Regions from separate parts of the Streptomyces sp. NPDC048671 genome, predicted to be linked through region 1. Evidence: predicted binding sites of a transcription regulator. Region 1 holds the regulator's gene; the other holds the start of a gene.
The links. Region 1 encodes HrcA, which represses chaperone genes, less so after heat shock. Its sites were predicted from a motif close to TTNGCACTCNGNNNNNCNGAGTGCNAA; they were not measured.

Region 1 (6,892 bases):
GCCGGCGGGGGTGACCTTGTGCGCCCCGGCCGGCCGGCCGCAGATGATCCTGCTGTGGATCCGGCCGTCCGGATATGTGATCTCGACGACGTCGAGACCGTGGCCGGACTGGGCCTCGTACGGGATGAAGCCGCGGAACGTGATCGTGCCGGTGGGCATCGACTGCAGGTTCACCGCGTACAGGTTCGCCCACGTCTCGGCGGCGCTGTTCACCTTGTCGCCGTGGCTGGCGGCGTCGTACAGGGCGCTCGTCGCACTGTACGAGATGACCGACTGCCCGCTGGCGAACAGGCCGTCCTGATAGGGCTTGGAGGCCGGCAGCCGCGGCAGCTCGCCGCCCGCGGGCAGCAGGCCCTCCAGCGTCTGGTGCGACTCCGGGTAGAAGCCGTCGGCCCGGCCGCGGCTCATCGGGGCGAGCGCCGTGTGGTACAGCGTGACGTCCTGCGCGAGATCCGTGCTCTCGTCGAACCGCGCCTTGGTCAGGTCGTCGCCGGTGAAGACCGTGATCGGCTTTCCCGCGCAGCGCTGGGCGAGCCGGCCCATCAGATTGTTGACGTCCTCGACCCGGCCGGCGAAGTACAGGGCGTCCGTTGCCGGGTCCGCCTCGCAGATCTTCTGGACCGGCTCGTCGAGATCGGCGCTGTTGCGGCGGCCGAGGCTGTACTCCAACGGGTCGGACAGCTTGAACCCGGCCTTCTTCAGCATGGCGCTGCCCACCTTGCGCTGCTCCACCGTGTAGCGGTCCTTGTCGTTGTTGCCCAGCAGCCGGGAGAGCACGCGGGCCCGTGGCTTCGCGGACTTCCCGGCCGCCTGCCCCGCCACCTGCCCGGCCACCAGGGCCAGCGCGTCCGCCTGCTCCTCGTCGGTCGCCGCGATGCCGAAGTAGTTCGAGTAGTCCTTCGCCAGATAGCCGCCGGAGTTGGTCGTGTCCACCACCGGGAGACCGGCCTTCTGAAGCAGCCCGGTGGCCCGGGGACTGTCGGTGGTGTCGCGCCCGAGCCCGACCACACCGACGACCGTACGGTCCTTCCGGGCCACCTCGATGATCTTCTTCACCGCCGGTATCTGCTGGAGCATGTCCTGCCCGCCGTTGGCGGTCAGCACCTTGAGCTTGACGGAGAAGCGCAGCTTGTTGGTGTGGTGCTGGTACAGATACACGCCCGTCAGCTCCTCCAGGGCCTTACGGGTGCCCTCCGGGGACGTGGCGGTGAACGGGCCCGCGTAGATGACGGTGACGTAGTCGTCCCCGGGCATGATGGCGGCGTTCTCCCGCGCCACCGCCCGCTCGATCCGGTCGAAGGTGACGCCCTTGCCGGAGCCGTCCAGCGACAGCTCGTTGCCCGACGCGAAACGCACCCGCGTGGTCGTCGACACGCCTATGCACTCCTTCGGCCCGCCGTCCGGACCCACGAGCTTCACCGAGTCCGTGTTCACGTCGGTGAGCGGACCGTGGCAGTACCGGTCCGCCAGCCGGCTGCTCACCAGGAAGGTCGCCAGCAGTGCGCCGACCAGGACGCACGCCACGGTCGTACGCGACATCACCCACCAGACCCACGTCCTGCGCACGCGCGTCGTGACCAGCTGCGCGTGCGCGTGCTCATGGGTCAGCTGCTCGGTCGAGAGCGGCAGCCGCAGCACCCAGGCGAGCGTGGCGGCGGCCGTCGGGGACTGGCCGATGCTGAGATGGCTGATCCAGTTGTCGTAACGGGCCCGCGCCGCGCCGGTGTGCGTGGGCAGCGGCTCGGCGGGCAGCGGCGGGGTGTGCCGCAGTATCTCGGCGGCCGGCAGCGAGGCCAGGAGCAGCAGCGGATCCACCTCGCTGCGCCGGGAGCGGACGTTGTTGATGGCGTTGATCAGCTGGATGCCGCCGTTGCTCTGGCAGGCGGTGGGGAGGAACACCACCGGCGGCACGGTGCGCTTCCCGCGCCGCCAGTCCAGCGCGTGGGGGCGGTAGTTGTTCCGCAGGTCCTCCAGCAGCGCCTGGACCCGCAGCTCCAGATGGAACTGGCGGGACTGCTCGTCGCCCGCCGCCGCGTCCGCCACCCGCCCGGCGACCACCGCGGCCCGGACCCGGATGACCCGCCACGACCCGCTGGGCGAGAACCGGGACCAGCCGTCGGACGGGTATCCGGTGCCGGCCGCGGCCAGCGAGGACGTGGTGGCGAACCATCTGCTGGCCCGCCGCAGCCACAGCAGCGGCGGCGCCGACGTCGTCACCAGCCGGACGACCGCGAGGCCCAGCACCGCGCCCACGGCCACCAGCGTGGTGGGCACCCAGCCGATCTCGCCGAGCAGCACACCGAGCACCGCGATGACGACGGCCCCGAGGAACGTCTCCGGCCGCACCGACTCCCTGAACGCGCCCAGCCAGTTGCGCGGGCCCCGCCGGCTGACCCGCCAGCGCAGCGTGCTCAGCTGCTCCAGGATCCGTTCGTCGCGGTCATCGGGTGAGCCGCCCGGGTCCGGCTCCCGGACCACGTCCGCGGTGGCCTGCTCGATGGCGCCGAGCAGCCGCGAGCGGGGAAAGACGAAGGGCTTGTACTGCGAGCTGCTCCGGGTCTCCCACGGCTTCTCGGTCAGCGTGCGGACCATGTCGAGCGCTGCCTCGTACGGCGTCTCGCCACGGCCGTCGAGCAGTTTCAGCGGCACGCGGCGCAGCTGGTTGGCGTGGTGGATCCGGCGCACGATCTGTTCGACCCTGGCGTCCACGGTGGCCGGGACGTCCGCGTCGGCGGCCTGGAGGACCACCAGCGGCATCACCGGCCGGTTGTCCCGGTAGCGGTCGATGAGCTGCTGCACGAAGTGGAAGACGGCCGAGGCCGCCTCGTTGTCCGCACTGTCCCGCCATACCTCGCGCACCATCGCCCCGTGCCTTCCCTCGCGAAAAGAGCCAGGAACCACTCAATAACCGATGATGCGCGTGGTGCGCAGGCAATGGTGGGGATCAGCCCGGGATTGGCGGGAAGACCCGCCGGACATCAGGCGGGAAGCGTGACGAAATCAATCAATTCCTCTACGCGGCCCAGGAGTTCGGGCTCCAGGTCCCGGTAGGAGTGGACCGAGGACAGAATCCGCTGCCAGGCCGCACCGGTGTTTTCCGGCCACCCCAGCGAACGGCACACGCCGGTCTTCCAGTCCTGGCCGCGCGGCACCACCGGCCAGCCGCCGATTCCCACGGACGACGGCTTCACCGCCTCCCACACGTCGATGTACGGATGACCGACCACCAGGACGTTCCCGTCCGAGATCTGTGCCGCGATGCGGGACTCCTTGGAACCCGGCACCAGATGGTCGACCAGCACGCCGAGGCGCGCGTCCGGGCCCGGCGAGAACTCGCGCACGATCGCCGGCAGGTCGTCGATGCCCTCCAGGTACTCGACGACCACGCCCTCGATCCGGAGGTCGTCGCCCCAGACCCGCTCGACCAGCTCCGCGTCGTGCCGGCCCTCCACGTAGATCCGCCCGGCCCGCGCCACCCGCGCCCGCGCTCCGGGGACCGCCACCGAGCCGGAGGCCGTACGGGCGGGCCGGACGGGGCCGCCGGCCGACGGCCGTACCAGCGTCACCACCCGGCCCTCCAGCAGGAAGCCGCGCGGCTCCATCGGGAAGACCCGGTGCTTGCCGAACCGGTCCTCCAGGGTCACCGCCGGGCCCGCGGCCGTCTTCTCGCAGCGGATCACCGCACCGCAGAAGCCGGTGACGGCCTCCTCCACGACCAGATCCGGATCGGCGGGCACCTCGGGGGCGGGGGCGGACTTCTTCCACGGCGGGGTCAGGTCCGGCTGATAGCTGCGCATCGCACGACGATAGGACGGCCCGGCCTCACGACACGCCGGAGGGGGCGCCGCCCGTGCCGTTCAGGCCGCGAAGAGCCCGGCCAACGCGTCGCGCTGCGCCCGGACGAACGCGGCGTCCACCACCGCTCCGTGCCCGGGTACGTACACCGCGTCCTCGCCGCCCAGTGCCAGCAGCCGGTCCAGCGCGGCCGGCCAGCGGGAGACGACCGCGTCCGGCCCCGCCTGCGGTTCACCGGACTCCTCGACCAGGTCGCCGCAGAGGACGACCGCGGGCGAGCCGGGCACCAGCACCGCCAGATCGTGGCCGGTGTGCCCAGGGCCCACGTCGGCCAGCAGCACCTGACGGCCGCCGCCGAGGTCGAGCGTCCACTCCCCGTACACCTGGTGGTGCGGGGCCACCAGCACGTCCACGGCCTCCGCCGCGTCGTGTTCGGACACCCCGTGCGCGACCGCGGAGCGGTGCAGGCCGTCGGCCCCGGCCCGCAGCAGGTCCGTCAGACCGGCCGCCCCGTACACCCGGGCCCCGGCGAAGGCGGCCGTGCCCAGCACGTGGTCGAAGTGCGGATGGCTCAGTGCGATATGTGTCACCCTCCGCCCGAGCAGCCGCTCGGCCCCGGTCCGCAGTTCGACGCCCTCCCGGAGCGTCGAACCCGTGTCGTAGAGAAGCGCCCCGCCCGCTCCGACCACCAGTGCGACCGTCGCGTCCCAGCCGGGCAGCCGCCGCCGGCCCACTCCGTCACCCAACCGCTCCCAGCCGAACTCTTCCCAAGCGACGTCCATACGACGACGCTATCGGCAACGACCTGCGCGGTCTCGGGGTAGCGTGGCCGGTCGCCCTTGCTAGGGGCCCACCCCGTCGCCGTACACTGACCGGGGAATTGCTGGCACTCGAACGGACAGAGTGCCAGGAGAAGTCCCGGGAACGACCCGAGATCGACCGAGGTAGACAGCTGGAGGTGTGCGCGATGCTCAGCGAACGCAGACTCGAAGTGCTGCGCGCCATCGTCCAGGACTATGTCGGCACCGAGGAGCCCGTCGGCTCCAAGGCGCTCACGGAGCGGCACAAGCTGGGGGTCTCCCCGGCCACCGTCCGCAACGACATGGCGGTGCTGGAGGACGAGGGCTTCATCGCCCAGCCCCACACCAGCGCGGGACGCATCCCTACGGACAAGGGCTACCGGCTCTTCGTCGACCGGCTCGCGGGCGTCAAGCCCCTGTCGTCGCCGGAACGCCGGGCCATTCAGAATTTCCTCGACGGCGCGGTCGACCTCGACGATGTCGTGGGACGTACCGTACGGCTGCTCGCGCAGCTGACCCGGCAGGTCGCCGTCGTGCAGTACCCCTCGCTGACCCGCTCGACGGTGCGGCACGTGGAACTGCTCCTGCTGGCCCCCGCCCGGCTGATGCTCGTGCTGATCACGGACACCGGCCGGGTCGAACAGCGGCTGGTCGACTGCCAGACGCCGTTCGGTGAGACCGCTCTCGCCGATCTGCGGGCCCGGCTCAACAGCCGGGTGGTGGGACGCCGTTTCGCGGACGTCCCGCAACTGGTGCAGGACCTGCCGGAATCCTTCGAGAGCGAGGACCGGACGACCGTGTCCACCGTGCTCTCGATCCTGCTCGAAACCCTCGTCGAGGAGACGGAGGAGCGGCTGATGATCGGCGGCACCTCCAACCTCACCCGCTTCGGGCACGACTTCCCTGTGATGATCCGGCCGGTGCTGGAGGCATTGGAGGAGCAGGTCGTACTGCTGAAGCTGCTCGGCGAGGCAACGGACTCGGGCATGACCGTACGAATCGGGCACGAGAACGCCCATGAGGGCCTCAACTCCACGTCCGTCGTCGCGGTCGGCTACGGTTCGGGCGACGAAGCAGTCGCCAAACTCGGCGTGGTCGGACCGACCCGCATGGACTACCCCGGAACGATGGGAGCGGTACGCGCAGTGGCACGTTACGTCGGACAGATCCTGGCGGAGTCGTAGGTGGCCACGGACTACTACGCCGTACTCGGCGTGCGCCGCGACGCTTCCCAGGACGAGATCAAGAAGGCCTTCCGGCGGCTCGCACGCGAGCTGCACCCGGATGTGAACCCCGACCCGAAGACCCAGGAGCGGTTCAAGGAGATCAACGCCGCTTACGAGGTGCTGTCGGACGCCCAGAAGAAGCAGGTCTACGACCTCGGCGGCGACCCGCTGTCCGCCTCCGGCGGAGGTGGCGCGGGCGGCTTCGGACAGGGCGGCTTCGGCAACTTCTCCGACATCATGGACGCGTTCTTCGGCACGGCGTCGCAGCGCGGACCCCGTTCGCGCACCCGGCGCGGCCAGGACGCCATGATCCGGCTGGAGATCGACCTCTCCGAGGCGGCCTTCGGCACGACCAAGGACATCCAGGTCGACACGGCCGTCGTCTGCACGACGTGCAGCGGAGAGGGCGCCGCACCCGGCACCTCGGCCCAGACCTGTGACATGTGCCGCGGCCGCGGCGAGGTCTCCCAGGTCACCCGGTCGTTCCTCGGCCAGGTCATGACCTCGCGGCCCTGCCCGCAGTGCCAGGGCTTCGGCACGGTCGTGCCGACCCCCTGCCCGGAGTGCGCCGGCGACGGCCGCATCCGCTCGCGGCGCACCCTCACCGTGAAGATCCCCGCGGGTGTCGACAACGGCACCCGCATCCAGCTCGCGGGCGAGGGCGAGGTCGGCCCCGGCGGCGGCCCGGCCGGTGATCTCTACGTCGAGATCCACGAGCTGCCGCACGCGGTGTTCCAGCGGCGCGGCGACGATCTGCACTGCACGGTCACCCTCCCCATGACGGCGGCGGCCATCGGCACCAAGGTGCCGCTGGAGACGCTCGACGGCCTGGAGGAGGTCGACATCAGGCCGGGCACCCAGTCCGGCCAGTCCGTCCCGCTGCACGGGCGCGGCATCACCCACCTGCGGGGCGGCGGCCGCGGCGACCTGATCGTGCACGTCGAGGTCATGACCCCGACGAAGATGGACCCCGAACAGGAACGCCTCCTGCGGGAGCTGGCGAAACTGCGCGGCGAGGAGCGGCCCACCGGCCAGTTCCAGCCCGGTCAGCAGGGCCTGTTCTCCCGGCTG
Region 2 (6,892 bases), on a different contig from region 1:
CCCCCCGCCCCCCCCCCCCCCCCCCCCCCCCCCCGTGCTCCGCCCCCGGACCCCCGCGCCTCAATCGCCGGCGGGGCTGGATATGCCCGGATACGCAGGGCGAAGCTGAACGCGCAGGGCTGGATATGCCCGGATACGCGCGGCGAAGCTGACGTGCCAGGCTGGATGTGCCCGGATACGCGCGGCGAAGCTGACGTGCCAGGCTGGATGTGCCCGAATGCGCGCGGCGAAGCTGACGTGCCAGGCTGGATATACCCGGATACGCACGGCGAAGCCGGACGCGCAGGGGCCGGACATGCGAAAGGCCCGGTACCCCTTGCGGGGTACCGGGCCTCACCGCTTGCGCGGAGAGCTACCCGCTAGTGCGAGTGACCGTGGCCGTGACCGGCATCGGCCTCTTCCTCGGCCGGCTTCTCGACGACCAGGGTCTCGGTCGTGAGCAGCAGCGACGCGATGGACGCGGCGTTCTCCAGCGCGGAGCGGGTGACCTTGACCGGGTCGATGACGCCGGCCTTCACCAGGTCGCCGTACTCGCCGGTCGCGGCGTTGAAGCCCTGACCCTTGTCGAGCTCGGAGACCTTCGCGGTGATGACGTAGCCCTCAAGGCCCGCGTTCTCCGCGATCCAGCGGAGCGGCTCGACGGCGGCGCGGCGCACGACCGCGACACCGGTGGCCTCGTCGCCGGTCTTGCCGAGATTGCCCTCGAGGACCTTGACGGCGTGGACCAGAGCGGAGCCACCACCGGAGACGATGCCCTCCTCGACCGCGGCGCGGGTCGCGGAGATGGCGTCCTCCAGACGGTGCTTCTTCTCCTTGAGCTCCACCTCGGTGGCCGCACCGACGCGGATCACGCAGACACCGCCGGCCAGCTTCGCCAGGCGCTCCTGGAGCTTCTCGCGGTCCCAGTCGGAGTCCGTGGACTCGATCTCGGCCTTGATCTGGTTGACGCGGCCCGCGACCTCGTCGGACTTGCCACCACCGTCGACGATGGTCGTGTCGTCCTTGGAGACGGTGACGCGACGGGCGGTGCCCAGTACGTCCAGACCGGCCTGGTCGAGCTTGAGGCCGACCTCCTCGGCGATGACGGTCGCACCGGTGAGGGTGGCGATGTCACCGAGCATGGCCTTGCGGCGGTCACCGAAGCCCGGGGCCTTCACCGCGACAGCGTTGAAGGTGCCACGGATCTTGTTGACGACCAGGGTCGACAGGGCCTCGCCCTCGACGTCCTCGGCGATGATCAGCAGCGGCTTGGAGGCACCGGCCTGGATGACCTTCTCCAGGAGCGGCAGCAGCTCCTGGATCGAGCCGATCTTGCCCTGGTGGATCAGGATGTACGGGTCGTCGAGGACGGCCTCCATACGCTCCTGGTCGGTCACCATGTACGGGGACAGGTAACCCTTGTCGAAGGCCATGCCCTCGGTGAACTCAAGGTCCAGACCGAAGGTGTTGGACTCCTCGACGGTGATGACACCGTCCTTGCCGACCTTGTCCATCGCGTCCGCGATGAGGTCGCCGACCTGGCTGTCCTGCGCGGAGAGCGCGGCCACGGCGGCGATGTCGGACTTGTCGTCGATCGGGCGGGCCGTCGCGAGGAGCTCCTCGGACACGGCCTTGACCGCGGCGTCGATGCCCTTCTTCAGGGCGGCCGGGGACGCGCCCGCGGCCACGTTGCGCAGGCCCTCGCGGACGAGCGCCTGAGCGAGCACGGTGGCGGTGGTCGTACCGTCACCCGCCACGTCGTTGGTCTTGGTCGCCACCTCCTTCACCAGCTGGGCACCGAGGTTCTCGTACGGGTCGTCCAGCTCGACCTCGCGCGCGATGGTGACACCGTCGTTGGTGATGGTGGGCGCACCGAACTTCTTGTCGATGACGACGTTGCGGCCCTTGGGACCGATCGTCACCTTCACCGTGTCGGCAAGCTTGTTGACGCCGCGCTCGAGGGCGCGACGGGCGTCCTCGTCGAACTTCAGGATCTTCGCCATGGAGCTGAACTGTCCTCTCAAAACAAGAACTGCGCCCCTCGCCGCCCGGCTAGTTATTTCGCAGGGGGCCAGGGGCGCAGAACAGAAGCAAACGTGGGTGAATTACTTCTCGATGATCGCGAGCACGTCGCGAGCCGAGAGAACGAGGTACTCCTCGCCGTTGTACTTCACCTCGGTGCCGCCGTACTTGCTGTACAGCACGACATCGCCGGTCTTGACGTCGAGCGGAAGGCGCTCGCCGTTCTCGAAGCGGCCCGGTCCCACGGCCAGGACGACGCCCTCCTGGGGCTTCTCCTTGGCGGTGTCGGGAATGACCAGGCCGGAGGCCGTGGTCTGCTCGGCGTCGAGCGGCTGGACCACAATGCGGTCCTCGAGCGGCTTGATCGCAACCTTGGTGCTGGTCGACACGATCCGGTCTCCCCCTTCGGAGATCTCACGGGGTTAACAGTCTTTGGTCGGCGACCAGGTGGGCCCGTCGTCGCGGGTGCCGGACCTGCCGGTCGCACAGTACTGCTGGCACTCTCCAGTGGGGAGTGCCAGCACTGAGACTATGACCGCGATTAGCACTCGGTCAAGCGGAGTGCCAATTCACGCCCCTCGTGGCGCGCATGTCGTACGACGTCACGGACCGGACCCGGCTCGAACCGGCCCTGCCACAGGGAGAACGCCCGGCCCCTCCCGGCCGTTCCGGACTCCTGCGGCCAACCGCAGGCGACGACGACCATCGAGCCAGGTGCCCCGTGGTCCCCGCGCACCGCCGCCGGCCGCACCTCCGCCGGACTCGGCGGCCGGTTCACCCGCTGCGCGGCCTTGCGGCCCAGCCGTTCGATCGGGTCCACCGACTGCGCGCAGCCGGTGGTGACGGTCAGGAGCGCACCGGCGGCCAGCAGTCCGGCCAGCAGCCGGTGCGCCCTTCTCATACGTAGTCCTCCAGCCGGGCCACGGCGTATCCCTTGTCCGTGACGACCTTCATGACGGCGCGGACCAGGTCGGGCATGGAGCCCTTCCAGTCCTTCTTGCCGCGGAAGTGCGTGAGGATGATGTCTCCGGGGTGCAGGTCCTGGTCCTCCTCCCGCCACTCCATGTGGTCGGGGAAGGCCTCCTCCGACCACAGGGGTACGGCGGTGATGCCGCAGGACTTGGCGATCCGGAGGGTGTCGCCGTTGTAGTTGCCGTACGGCGGCCGGAAGAGCCGGGGGCGCTCGCCGTACTGCTTCTCGATGATGTCCTGCTGGTCGCAGATCTCCTGCTTCTGCTCGCCGTAGGAGAGGCCGGGCAGATAGCGGTGGTTGAGCGTGTGGTTGTTGAGGGTGACGCCACGGGACTGCGCGTCCTTGAAGTACCCGTAGTTGTCGCTCACCAGGTAGTCGCTGAGGAACGCGCTGTACGGGATGTTCAGGTCCGACATCATCCGCAGCAGCTCGGGGTCCTTGTCGTCCCCGTCGTCCATCGTCAGGAAGACGATCTTCTTGTCGGTCGGGACCGTGGTGAAGACCGGCGGCAGCGAGTCGTCACCGCCCTCGACCTCGAAGCCCTTGCGGGTGGTGATGTGCGGCTTCACGGCGGGCGGGACGGGCGCGGCCAGCGGTGTGCTCGCCAGACCCCACTTCTTGGCGGCGACCGCGCGGGCGGCCTGGGCGAGGCGGGCCTTCTCGGCCTGCGCGGCACGCGTGCCCGCCGCCCCCGCGTTCCCGGCCGGGCCGCCCGGCTGCCCGGCGAGGGCCTTGGCTCCCTGCCCGGCCCCGGTCGCGGTGCGGCTGTCGGTCCCGGCCGCGCAGCCGGAGCCGACCGCGGCGACCAGGAGCGCGGCCAGGACCGCGTAACCGGGCCGGCGCCGCAGGTATCCCCGGCCTCGCCCCGTCCCGCTCCGCAACACCCCCCTCCGCACCGACCAGATCCGACCCGACCCGACCCGCACCGGCTCCGCCCGCATCTGCGCCTGCTCCGCCTGCACCCGCTCCTCCTGTCCCGGTCTGCGCCTCTTCATGGTTGATTCTTCCTTTTGTCGTACAAGCTGCATGGCGCCGCATACTGCCAGCACGTGATCGGGCTCCCGGGCCGACACCGCCGCCGGGCCCGCACGGTCCCCCGGCTGGCTCACAATGGGTCAGGTGAACGCTCTCGCCCCGACCGGCCCGCCCGGCCCGCCCGACGCCCCCGACCCCCTCGCCGGCTTCCTGGCGCTGCGCACCCCGGAGGGCGCCGGACTGCTGGCCGGGCTGCGGTCGTACGACCCCGCCACGGAACTCGCCACCGCCACCCTGCTGCGCCGCACCCACCCGGCCGACCTCGTCTCGGCGGCGCTGGGGCAGGCCCGGCTGCGGCAGCGGGCGGAGGCCAAGTTCGGCGCGGAGGACGCGCACCGGATGTTCTTCACGCCCAACGGGGTGGAGCAGGCGACCCGCACCTCGGTGGCGGCCCACCGCGCCGGACGGTTCGCGGGCACCGGGGTGCGCAGCGTCGCCGACCTGTGCTGCGGCATCGGCGGGGACGCCATCGCGCTGGCCCGCGCCGGGATCTCCGTCCTCGCCGTGGACCGCGACCCGCTGACCGCCGAGGTGGCCAGGGCCAATGCCGCCGCGCTCGGCCTGGACGCGCTGATCGAGGTGCGGTGCGCCGATGTCACGGAGATCGACACCTCGCCGTACGACGCGGTGTTCGTCGACCCGGCCCGCCGGGGCGGCCGCGGCCGGATCTTCGACCCGGAGGCCTACTCCCCGCCCCTCTCCTGGGCGACCGCCGCCGCGCTGAAAGCCCCCAGGGCGGCGCTGAAGATCGCCCCGGGAGTCCCCCACGAGGCGATCGGCCCGCAGGCGGAGGCCGAGTGGATCTCGGACGGCGGCGACGTGAAGGAGGCGGTGCTCTGGTTCGGCGAGGGCTTCGAGGCCGGCGCGTACCGCGCCACGCTGCTCCCGTCCGGAGCCACCCTGTCGGCCCCGGCCGTGCTGCCCGCCCCGCCGGTCGGACCGGTCGGCCGCTATCTGTACGAGCCGGACGGCGCGGTGATCCGGGCCCATCTGGTCGCCGACATCGTGAACCGGTGCGGCGGCCGGCTGATCGACGGGATGATCGCGTACGTCACGAGCGACGAGCTGTACGAATCGCCGTACACGGCCGGGTACGAGATCACCGATCAGCTCCCGTTCAACATGAAGCGGCTGAAAGCGCTGCTGCGGGAGCGGAAGGTCGGTGTCCTGACGGTCAAGAAGCGCGGCTCACCGGTCGAACCGGAGGAGCTGCGACGGAAGATGAAGCTCCAGGGCCCGAACCGGGCCACCGTCTTCCTGACCCGGGTCGCGGACGCTCCGACGATGCTGATCGGCCACCCCGTGACCGGCCCGGAGGCAGGTCGGGGCTGAAGACGGGAGCCGACCGGGCCCGGGGCCTACGCGAGGTCGGTCAGGTCGTCGGCGTACACCTGTGAGAGCGGCTGCGGGCCCACGTACTGCTGGCAGTTGCACTGCCCCGACTCGAAGCGGACCGGCTTCTTCTGCTCGTCCCAGGCGGTCGGCACCTCGACCAGCTCATGGCACTTGCCCTGCTTGTCGTGCTTGGCGAGGTGGTGCGTGCAACCGCAGACCGGCTCCGGCGGCTTGTGCGCCGCCTCGACGGCCAGCCGTTCCTGCCGGTCGGCCTCCAGCAGCTCCAGCTTGCGCGTGTGCCGATTACGCAGCGCTGTACGGCCGTTGTCGACGAGCCAGCCGAATCCGCCCGTCCAGAAGATGATGAGCAGCCACCAGTACCACTGCATGAGCAGTCCTCCCCCTGAGTCCTTCGTGTACGCGCCAAGGATAGGGCCGGATTCAGCGGTGCGCCCCGCCGCCGGAGGAGATCAGCGGCGCGGGCGCCGGCGCCCCGATCAGCACCCGGATCACCCAACGCCGGTGCAGGAACGCCTTGGTGGCCCCGATGATCCCGATGAGCCAGCCGATGAACCCGAGGCCCATGACGAGGGCCATCAGGCCGTAGGTGTCGTCGCCCCGGACCGCGCCGGCCGGAACGGCGACGCAGGCGTACAGCCCGAACGCGCACAGGAGGAAGGAGCCCAGCAGCCAGACCAGGCTCGTGCCGGGCAGCCGGAGCACCCGGTCACCCGCCGCGTCACGGTCCAACTCGCCCCATTGCGCGAGCAGTCGGCGCACCTGCCGGTCGCGGCGCAGCCCGACGACGACAAGGATGACGGCCGGCACCAGGCAGCACACGCCCAGGGCGAGGAGGACCACGCCGAAGAAGGCGCTGAAGATGTCGTACGACTCCTCGAAGGTGATGAGCGCCGCGCCGGCCAGCGACCAGCCCAGCGCGCCGAGCCCGCCCCAGAGCCACAGCATCCCGAGCCGCGCCGGCCCCAGGTGCGTCTTCACCAACTCGCCGAGGATCAGGGCCCGGTCGGCGAGCAGCGCTCCCCGGTCGGGCCAGGTGCGTATCTCCACGGGCGGCGGTGGCGGGGGCAGCGCTGAACGGCGGGACATGCGCGCGACCCTACCGAGTGCCGGGCGCGCGCACGGCCTTCCGCCGCCGTGCGCCGGGGCCGGTGCTCAGGCGTTGCGCAGGGCCTCGACGTCGAGCCGCTTCATGCCGAGCATCGCCTTCATCGCGCGGGCCGCCTTGTCCTGGTCCGGGTCGGTCAGGGCCTCACCGAGGCCGGGCGGGACGATCTGCCAGGAGACGCCGAATTTGTCCTTGAGCCAGCCGCACTGACTCTCCTGCCCGCCGTCCGCGGTGAGCTTGTCCCAGAGCGCGTCCGCCTCCTCCTGCGACTCGCAGTCGACGGAGAGGGAGACCGCCTCGCTGAACGGGAACTCGGGGCCGCCGTTGAAGGCGATGTACTCGGTGCCCGCCAGCCGGAACCGTACGGTCATCACTGCGCCCGCCTCGCCCGGTGCGGCCGCGGTCCAGCGGGTGACGTCCAC

Region 2: the regulator HrcA is predicted to act here: its motif matches at 2,496-2,522, upstream of groES (co-chaperone GroES).

Annotation. Positions count from the first base shown of each region.
Region 1 is NZ_JBVJHB010000001.1:927,453-934,344, reverse strand. Features, by position in the region: gene ACZ6S6_RS04290 (ABC transporter substrate-binding protein) at 1-2,862, opposite strand, end outside; gene ACZ6S6_RS04285 (DUF3097 domain-containing protein) at 2,979-3,797, opposite strand; gene ACZ6S6_RS04280 (MBL fold metallo-hydrolase) at 3,858-4,577, opposite strand; gene hrcA (heat-inducible transcriptional repressor HrcA) at 4,763-5,779, shown strand; gene dnaJ (molecular chaperone DnaJ) at 5,780-6,892, shown strand, end outside.
Region 2 is NZ_JBVJHB010000013.1:267,722-274,613, reverse strand. Features, by position in the region: gene groL (chaperonin GroEL) at 360-1,982, opposite strand; gene groES (co-chaperone GroES) at 2,085-2,393, opposite strand; gene ACZ6S6_RS26905 (hypothetical protein) at 2,543-2,902, opposite strand; gene ACZ6S6_RS26900 (polysaccharide deacetylase family protein) at 2,899-3,969, opposite strand; gene ACZ6S6_RS26895 (THUMP-like domain-containing protein) at 4,085-5,341, shown strand; gene ACZ6S6_RS26890 (hypothetical protein) at 5,368-5,733, opposite strand; gene ACZ6S6_RS26885 (hypothetical protein) at 5,786-6,451, opposite strand; gene ACZ6S6_RS26880 (VOC family protein) at 6,518-6,892, opposite strand, start outside.